DNA from 3 places in the Streptomyces sp. NPDC017993 genome. Region 3 is predicted to be linked to each of the others. Evidence: riboswitches for the same ligand, from Rfam matches in the RefSeq annotation. Region 3 holds a riboswitch; each other region holds the start of a gene.
The links. Region 3 has a riboswitch for cyclic di-AMP ahead of ACH4FH_RS02735 (transglycosylase family protein). Riboswitches for the same ligand answer to the same signal wherever they lie in the genome.
Positions count from the first base shown of each region.

Region 1: another riboswitch for cyclic di-AMP. It lies ahead of ACH4FH_RS10335 (NlpC/P60 family protein); the one in region 3 lies ahead of ACH4FH_RS02735 (transglycosylase family protein).
Region 2: another riboswitch for cyclic di-AMP. It lies ahead of ACH4FH_RS19380 (C40 family peptidase); the one in region 3 lies ahead of ACH4FH_RS02735 (transglycosylase family protein).

Region 1 is NZ_JBIRGO010000005.1:153,595-155,848, forward strand. It holds gene ACH4FH_RS10335 (NlpC/P60 family protein) at 119-1,276, opposite strand; cyclic di-AMP (ydaO/yuaA leader) riboswitch at 1,284-1,470, opposite strand; gene pcrA (DNA helicase PcrA) at 1,889-2,254, shown strand, end outside.
Region 2 is NZ_JBIRGO010000009.1:334,129-336,382, reverse strand. It holds gene ACH4FH_RS19390 (ATP-dependent Clp protease proteolytic subunit) at 1-184, shown strand, start outside; gene ACH4FH_RS19385 (hypothetical protein) at 191-499, shown strand; cyclic di-AMP (ydaO/yuaA leader) riboswitch at 899-1,064, shown strand; gene ACH4FH_RS19380 (C40 family peptidase) at 1,068-1,541, shown strand; gene ACH4FH_RS19375 (LysE family translocator) at 1,717-2,254, opposite strand, start outside.
Region 3 is NZ_JBIRGO010000001.1:578,200-580,453, forward strand. It holds gene ACH4FH_RS02730 (transglycosylase family protein) at 1-381, shown strand, start outside; cyclic di-AMP (ydaO/yuaA leader) riboswitch at 592-802, shown strand; gene ACH4FH_RS02735 (transglycosylase family protein) at 810-1,454, shown strand; gene eno (phosphopyruvate hydratase) at 1,960-2,254, shown strand, end outside.

The DNA.
Region 1 (2,254 bases), on a different contig from region 3:
AAAACGACTCACCGCGCGGTCTCGCCTCCGGAGTCCGTCGGGACTTCCGGGGCGATGACCGCGCGGTGGCGTGTGGGGGGTGGCCGTGGGGGGTGGCCTTGGCGGAGCGGTGCCGGCGCTATGCCGGGCGGACGCTCCCGTAGATCGGCATGTAGTAGATCGACTCCTCGCGGACGTTGGCGCCCGGCTTCGGGGCGTGGACCATCTTGCCGTTGCCTATGTACATCCCGACGTGGCTGATGTCGTCGTAGAAGAACACCAGGTCACCGGGCTTGAGGTCCTTGGTGGCCACCCGCTCGCCGACCTTCACCTGGTCCCAAGTCGTGCGCGGCAGCTCGACGCCGGCCGCCTTCCACGCCGCCTGGGTCAGCCCCGAGCAGTCGTAGGACGTGGGGCCGGTCGCGCCCCAGACGTACGGCTTGCCCATCTGCGCGCGGGCGAAGGCGAGCGCCTTCTCCGCCTTGGTCGAGTACGAACCGCCGGTGTCGCTGCCGGTGCCGCCGCCGGTCGAGCCGTCCGAGGTACCGCCGCCGGGCTGCTTCTGTTCCTCGCGCTGCCGGCGCTCCTCCTCGGCCTGCTTGCGCGCCAGCTCCTCGGCCTTGCGCTGGGCCGCGGCCTCACGCTTCCGCTCCAGCTCGGCCAGCCGCGCCTTCTCCTGGGCGGTGAGCCGGGACAGCAGCTGCCGGGCCTCGGTCAGCTTGCCCTGGACCGAGCGCTTGGACTCCTTCAGTGACGTCTGGGACTCCTGGAGCCGCTCCAGGCTGCGGGTCGCCTCCGCGCGCTGCCGGGTCGCCTCGGCCTGCTGCTTCTGATAGTCGGTGACCGCTTCCTTCTGCCGGCCGGTCAGCCGCTCCATGAGGTGGCTGCGGTCGACGAACTGCTGCGGGTCCTTGGCGAGCATCAGCTGCGCGGTCGGGTTCATCCCGCCGGTGCGGTACTGGGCCGACGCGAACGTGCCGAGCGTGCGCCGGGACTCGTTCATCTTCTCGGCGCGCTTGGCGGCGGCGTCGAGGAGCCCGTCGACGGTCTCGCGCTGCCCTTCCGCCTTCTCCTTGGCGGCGTTGTACTTCTGGGTGGCGACCTCGGCCTGGCGGTAGAGGCCGTCGACCTTCTGCTTGACCTCTTCGATGCTGGGCTTGGGGGCCCGGGGTGCCGCGTCGGCGGTCTGCGAGAGCAGGGTGACCGAGGCGAGGGCGGCGGTGGTGAGCCCGGCCGCCGTGCGGCGGCTTCCGGGCGAGGTGAGCACGCGGGTGCGCGGCTTGCGATGCGACGCCAAGGCGTGCGACTCCTTCCGTGGACCGCCTACCGGGTTAGCTGTCGGGTTCGGGCGGGTGTCGCTGACGGAAGGCTTGCCCTACGGTCGCCACGTCCGCCTCGGGCGGCCGTGCCGATCGATTCACCCCGGTGGTGCTGGTGGGTCCCCGGCTCCGGGTGCCTTCGTGGCAGGGCCGGACTCGGCGGAGGCGGCCCGTGCTGACGCTGTCGTCCGCGGGGATGCGGGCTGCCCGAGCGAGCACGGTAGCCAACTCGTGTGGCTCCTGTGAAGGCTGATGTTCGATTTGCCCGAAACCTTTTCGTGACCTGAACGTGCGTCAGGGATTCTTGCGGCAGATGTCACATTCGACCCGTTACGGGGAGCCCGCCCCACGGCTCCGGGCTGTGACGATCCGGTGCACGACGGTGACGAAACGGGCCGCGGCGCCCCGTCGTCGGCGGCCGGTCGTCCCTGTCGTCGTCCCCGTCGGCCTCCGGCCCTCGGTTTCGACGCCCCACGGCCCCCGCTCCGCCGCTTCCCGGCCCCCCTCCGGCGTCACCCCGGCCGATTCGGAACCCACAATCGGCTACTCCGGGGCGGGCTGTCAGTGGGGCGGCCTAGACTCGGTGGGCGATGAGCAGCCTCTTTGACGACAGCTTCCTGGCGGACCTCGGCCCGAAGGGCGAGGAGCCCCCGCCCCCTCCCGAGGACGAGGACGGTCCCGCACAGGAGGAGATCCCCGCCGACCTGTTCGGCGGCCGCTTCGACGTGCCCGGCGGGATCCCGCACGCCATCGGCCCGGGGCGCGACCGCTACTACCGCGACGGCGCCGCCCGCCCGGTGATCGATCCGGACGCCCTCCTGGAGGGGCTCAACGACCAGCAGAAGGCCGCCGTGGCACACACCGGCGGACCGCTGCTGATCGTCGCGGGCGCCGGTTCCGGCAAGACCCGCGTCCTGACGCACCGCATCGCGCATCTGCTCGGCGCGCGCGGTGTG
Region 2 (2,254 bases), on a different contig from region 3:
GCTGCGCACCCGCGACCTGCTGGAGGAGATGCTGGCGCGGCACACCGGGCAGCCGCGGGCGCGGATCGCCGCGGACATCGAGCGCGACAAGATCTTCGATGCCCCCGCCGCCGTGGAGTACGGCCTGATCGACGCCCTCACCCGCAACCGCAAGCAGTCCTCCGCCGCACTCGGCGCACGGTGAGCGGCGGTGCTGCCTCCCGAACTCCCGCCACTGCCCGCGCTGACGCGGGCCGAGGGTGAGCTGATCGACCGGTACCTGGAGGTCGTGGACCTGCTGGCCCGCATCAACCCGGCACGCGGCGGCTCCACGTACGGCGGCCTGCGCGCCGCCCAGGCCCTGGTCAGCAAGAGCGCCGAACTGCGGGACGCCCTCACCCTGATGCACCAGCGAGGGGAGAACGAACTGCATCACGAAACGCTCACCCGGGCGCTGCGGGTCCTGGACGGCGAGCGCCGCGCACGGCTCGTCGCCGTGCCGCCGCCACCCCCTTCTTGACGCGAACTCCCCTCTCCTGACGTTCGCGGACCCCTCTTCCGACGTTCGCCGACCCCACGTGGCGTTCGCCGGACCGCTCTCGGCGCGACACGAGCCGGCCTTGCTCGCACGTACGGCTCAGCGTCGACACCGATTGCGGGGAGGCGACGAATTGCGCCGAGCACCGCCCCCTTCCCGCGGCGCTCGGCGTTTTCTCCCTGGTCCCGACCCCGTCGACCGTCACAGCGTTCGCGACAAACACCCCCAAATCACCATTTAGCCGGTATGTGGCGAATGTCACATACGGCAATTTCAACTCGGAATTCGGCTGGTGGATGCGTGACGATCCCTTCGACGACAAGACCCCGCCACAGCGACGGGGCGGTTCGGGCGGGCGCCTAATCCTGCCGCCGTCCGGATGTCCGGTCGACGCTGCTTGGACCGGCAGGAGCGGAGGACCCGAGCACGACGGGGCCCCGGCCATCACGGCCGCGGACCCCTTGGGGTGAAGCCGTACGCACGGCCGGGCATCTTCGCCTGCCCGAACCCGACAGGTCTTCCTTCGCAGGCGGCTGACGAAGGGTTGCGCATGAACGTGCGCAGGAATGTCGTGAATCTGCCGGCACGTGCCGGCATCATCTGCGCCCTGGCTCTGATCACCGTCGGAGGCACGACGCTGGTACCAGGAGCGGCCGAGGACGCCGAGGCCGCGCAGCGCTCCACCAGGGCGTTGCGGATCGCCGCCTCCAAGCAGGGCTCCCCGTACCAGTACGGCGCTCAAGGGCCCTACCGCTTCGACTGCTCGGGCCTGACACGCTATTCGTTCAAGCGTGCGGGCAAGGTGCTGCCCCGCACCGCCGCGCAGCAGTACCGCCACACCGAGCGCATCTCGGCGGACGTCCGCAAAACCGGTGACCTGGTCTTCTTCCACTCCTCACGAGGCATTTACCACGTCGGTATCTACGCGGGCCGCGGCAGGATCTGGCACGCACCCAAGGCAGGCGCGGTGGTGCGGCTGGAGAAGATCTGGAGCCATGCCGTTCGCTACGGGCGGGTGGGCTGACCTGCACCGTTATACGACAACCTGTCAACTGTCGGTGACCGTCGCGCAGGTGACCGGGTGAGACGAGTCGTCTCCTGCCCGGTCCCTGCGGTGGGTTCGCCCGGCGACCGCGGGCTTGGGACGGTGCGTGCCCAGGCCCTCTGCGTGGGCCGTGGTGGGTGGGATGGTGGCCGGTTCAGGCGGCGAGTGCCAGCTCTACGAGCAGGATGCCGCCCAGCGCGGTCAGCAGGGCCCCGGTGGCGACCTCCAGGGCGCGGGTCACCCGCGGCCGGCGCAGCCAGGTGCCGAGGCGGTCGACGAGCAGTGCCACGGCCGGGAACCACACCAGCGCGAGGCCGACGACCATGGTCGCGAGCAGCAGGGTACGCGGCAGTGCCGGTTCGCCCGCGGGAACGAACTGCGGAAGCAGGCTGAGGAACAGTACGGGCGCCTTGGGATTGAGCGCGTTGGTCAGGAAGCCCTGGCGCAGGCTGCGTGCGGTGCCGTGGTGGGCAGCCGCGCCTCGGGGGGCGCCCTTGGGTGCCCGGGAGCCGGCCGAAGCGCTCGCCTCGCCTGCCGGGGCGGGGCGGCGGAAGGCCGCCCCCAGCGCGCGGACGCCGAGATAGAGCAGGTACCCGCCGCCGAGGAGTTGAACGGACTCGAAGAGCGCGGGCACGGCGACGAGCACCGCCGCGAGTCCAGCGACCGCCAGCGTGGTGTGCACCAGCAGCCCT
Region 3 (2,254 bases):
GACGAGGGCGGCAGCCGCACCGACGGGACGGGCGCGCCGGGTGACGCCTCCGCAGGCGGCGGCTCCGCGACGGATGAGGCGCCCGGCAGGGGCAAGCACCGCGGCGGCGCCGAGGAGAGCGGTGAGGGTGCGGGCGAGACGGGCGACGGCGGCAGGTCGTCGGGCCGGCACGCCTCGCGTGACGGTGACGCGCACCGGTCCGGCCCGGCCGACGGCGACTACACCGTGCGTCCCGGTGACAGCCTGTCAGCCATCGCGGAGGCCCGCGAGGTGCCCGGTGGGTGGACCGCCCTCTACGAGCGCAACGAAGGCGTCGTCGGCGCCGACGAGGACCTGATCCAGCCGGGGCAGGTCCTCGATCTCGGGCACGTCGCAGGGTAATTAGCGCACCTTCGCCCCCATTTGGGAAAGTGAGACAAGGCTCTCGTTGCGGGGTGCGGCGCCCGGCTCGCGGGCCGTTCCCATACCTGGGTCCACCTGCAGAAATGGGTGCACCCTATGATCAAAAACGGTCAACTTGGTTCAGATGGTGGGGTTTGAACACCAAGGGGGTTACTGCTTACGGTCAGGATCGCTCGCCAAAGCGGGCCCTTCGATCACACGCCGAATCCTGCCGGTGGTCGTAGGCGGTCGACGCGCAAGCGCCGAAGGCAGGAGCGGGGGACCCAAGGTAAGCGCCGGCCCCACCCGTGAAAGCGGGTCAACCGGCTTGGGGTGAAGCCACATGTCATGTGCATGCGGCCGGGCAACTCACATGGCCCGAACCCGACAGCTCACCTCGCAGGCGTCGGTGAGGAAACGAACGAACCATGCTGAACAACAAGGGCAAGCACCGTCGTGCGTCCAAGGCCGTCCGCGTCGCCACCCTCGCCGGTGTCGCCGGTGCCGCCGTGGCCGTCCCGCTCATGGGCGCCTCCTCCGCCTCCGCCGCGTCCGTCGAGACCTGGGACGCCGTCGCCCAGTGCGAGTCCGGTGGCAACTGGTCGATCAACACCGGCAACGGCTACTACGGCGGCCTGCAGTTCTCGAACTCCAGCTGGGCCGCCGCCGGTGGCACCCAGTACGCGGAGCGCGCCGACCTGGCCACCAAGAGCCAGCAGATAGCCGCCGCCGAGAAGCTGCTCGCCATCCAGGGCCCGGGTGCCTGGTCCTGCGCCGGCGCCGGCAACCTGACCGCCGGTGGCCCCTCGCCCGACCTCGACACCTCCGGCAAGGCCCCGCAGGGCAACACCGGCGAGAAGGCCGAGAAGCCCGCCCCGGCCCCCGCGCCGGAGAAGTCGCAGCCGGCCCCGAAGTCCAACGGCTCCGGCAACTACACCGTCAAGTCGGGCGACACCCTCGCCAAGATCGCCAAGGCGCACGGCACCACCTGGAAGGCGCTCTACGCGGACAACAAGTCCGTCATCGGCGGCAACCCGAACCTGATCATCCCCGGCCAGAAGCTCGACGTCTGAGCCCACCCCGGCACAGGGGCGCCGAGGACCTCACCGTCTCCGGCCGGCCGAGCGGTCCGTGCGTACCGCGGTACGCACGATCCGCCCGTCCCGGCCGCCGCGGGGTCCGAGGCCGGGCAGTCGGGCTGAACCGGGGACGGACCGCTCCTCCCCACCTCGCCGTCCCTCGCGTTCATCGCGTCCGCCCGTCCCCCTCGCTCCACACGCTCGCGTGTGAGACCGCCCCGCCCGGTGCGCCATCCCCCAGCGCGCCGCGGCGGGGCTTCTCCGTGTCACGAGCCCGGTTCCGTGTCCCGAGCCAGGGCGCGTGCCCGACGAGGAAACGGCTGCTCTGACCAGCATCGTCGGGCAACTTTTCCCGCTCGGCGAACAATGCGGCGAAACCTCCCATGAGCTGGGCTTTTGGGCCTCTTTTCGTCCCACTGAGCGGGCCGAGGGCGAACGGATGCGCCCAAGGCCGTTAGGCTCGTGCTGCAGAACTCCAGACACCCACGAAGGAGACAACGTGCCGTCCATCGACGTCGTCGTAGCCCGCGAAATTCTCGACTCGCGAGGTAATCCCACGGTCGAGGTCGAGGTCGGCCTCGACGACGGCAGCACGGGCCGTGCCGCGGTTCCGTCCGGCGCCTCGACCGGTGCCTTCGAGGCCATCGAGCTCCGTGACGGCGACCCGAGCCGCTACATGGGCAAGGGCGTGGAGAAGGCCGTCCTGGCCGTCATCGAGCAGATCGGCCCGGAGCTCGTCGGCTACGACGCGACCGAGCAGCGTCTGATCGACCAGGCGATGTTCGACCTGGACG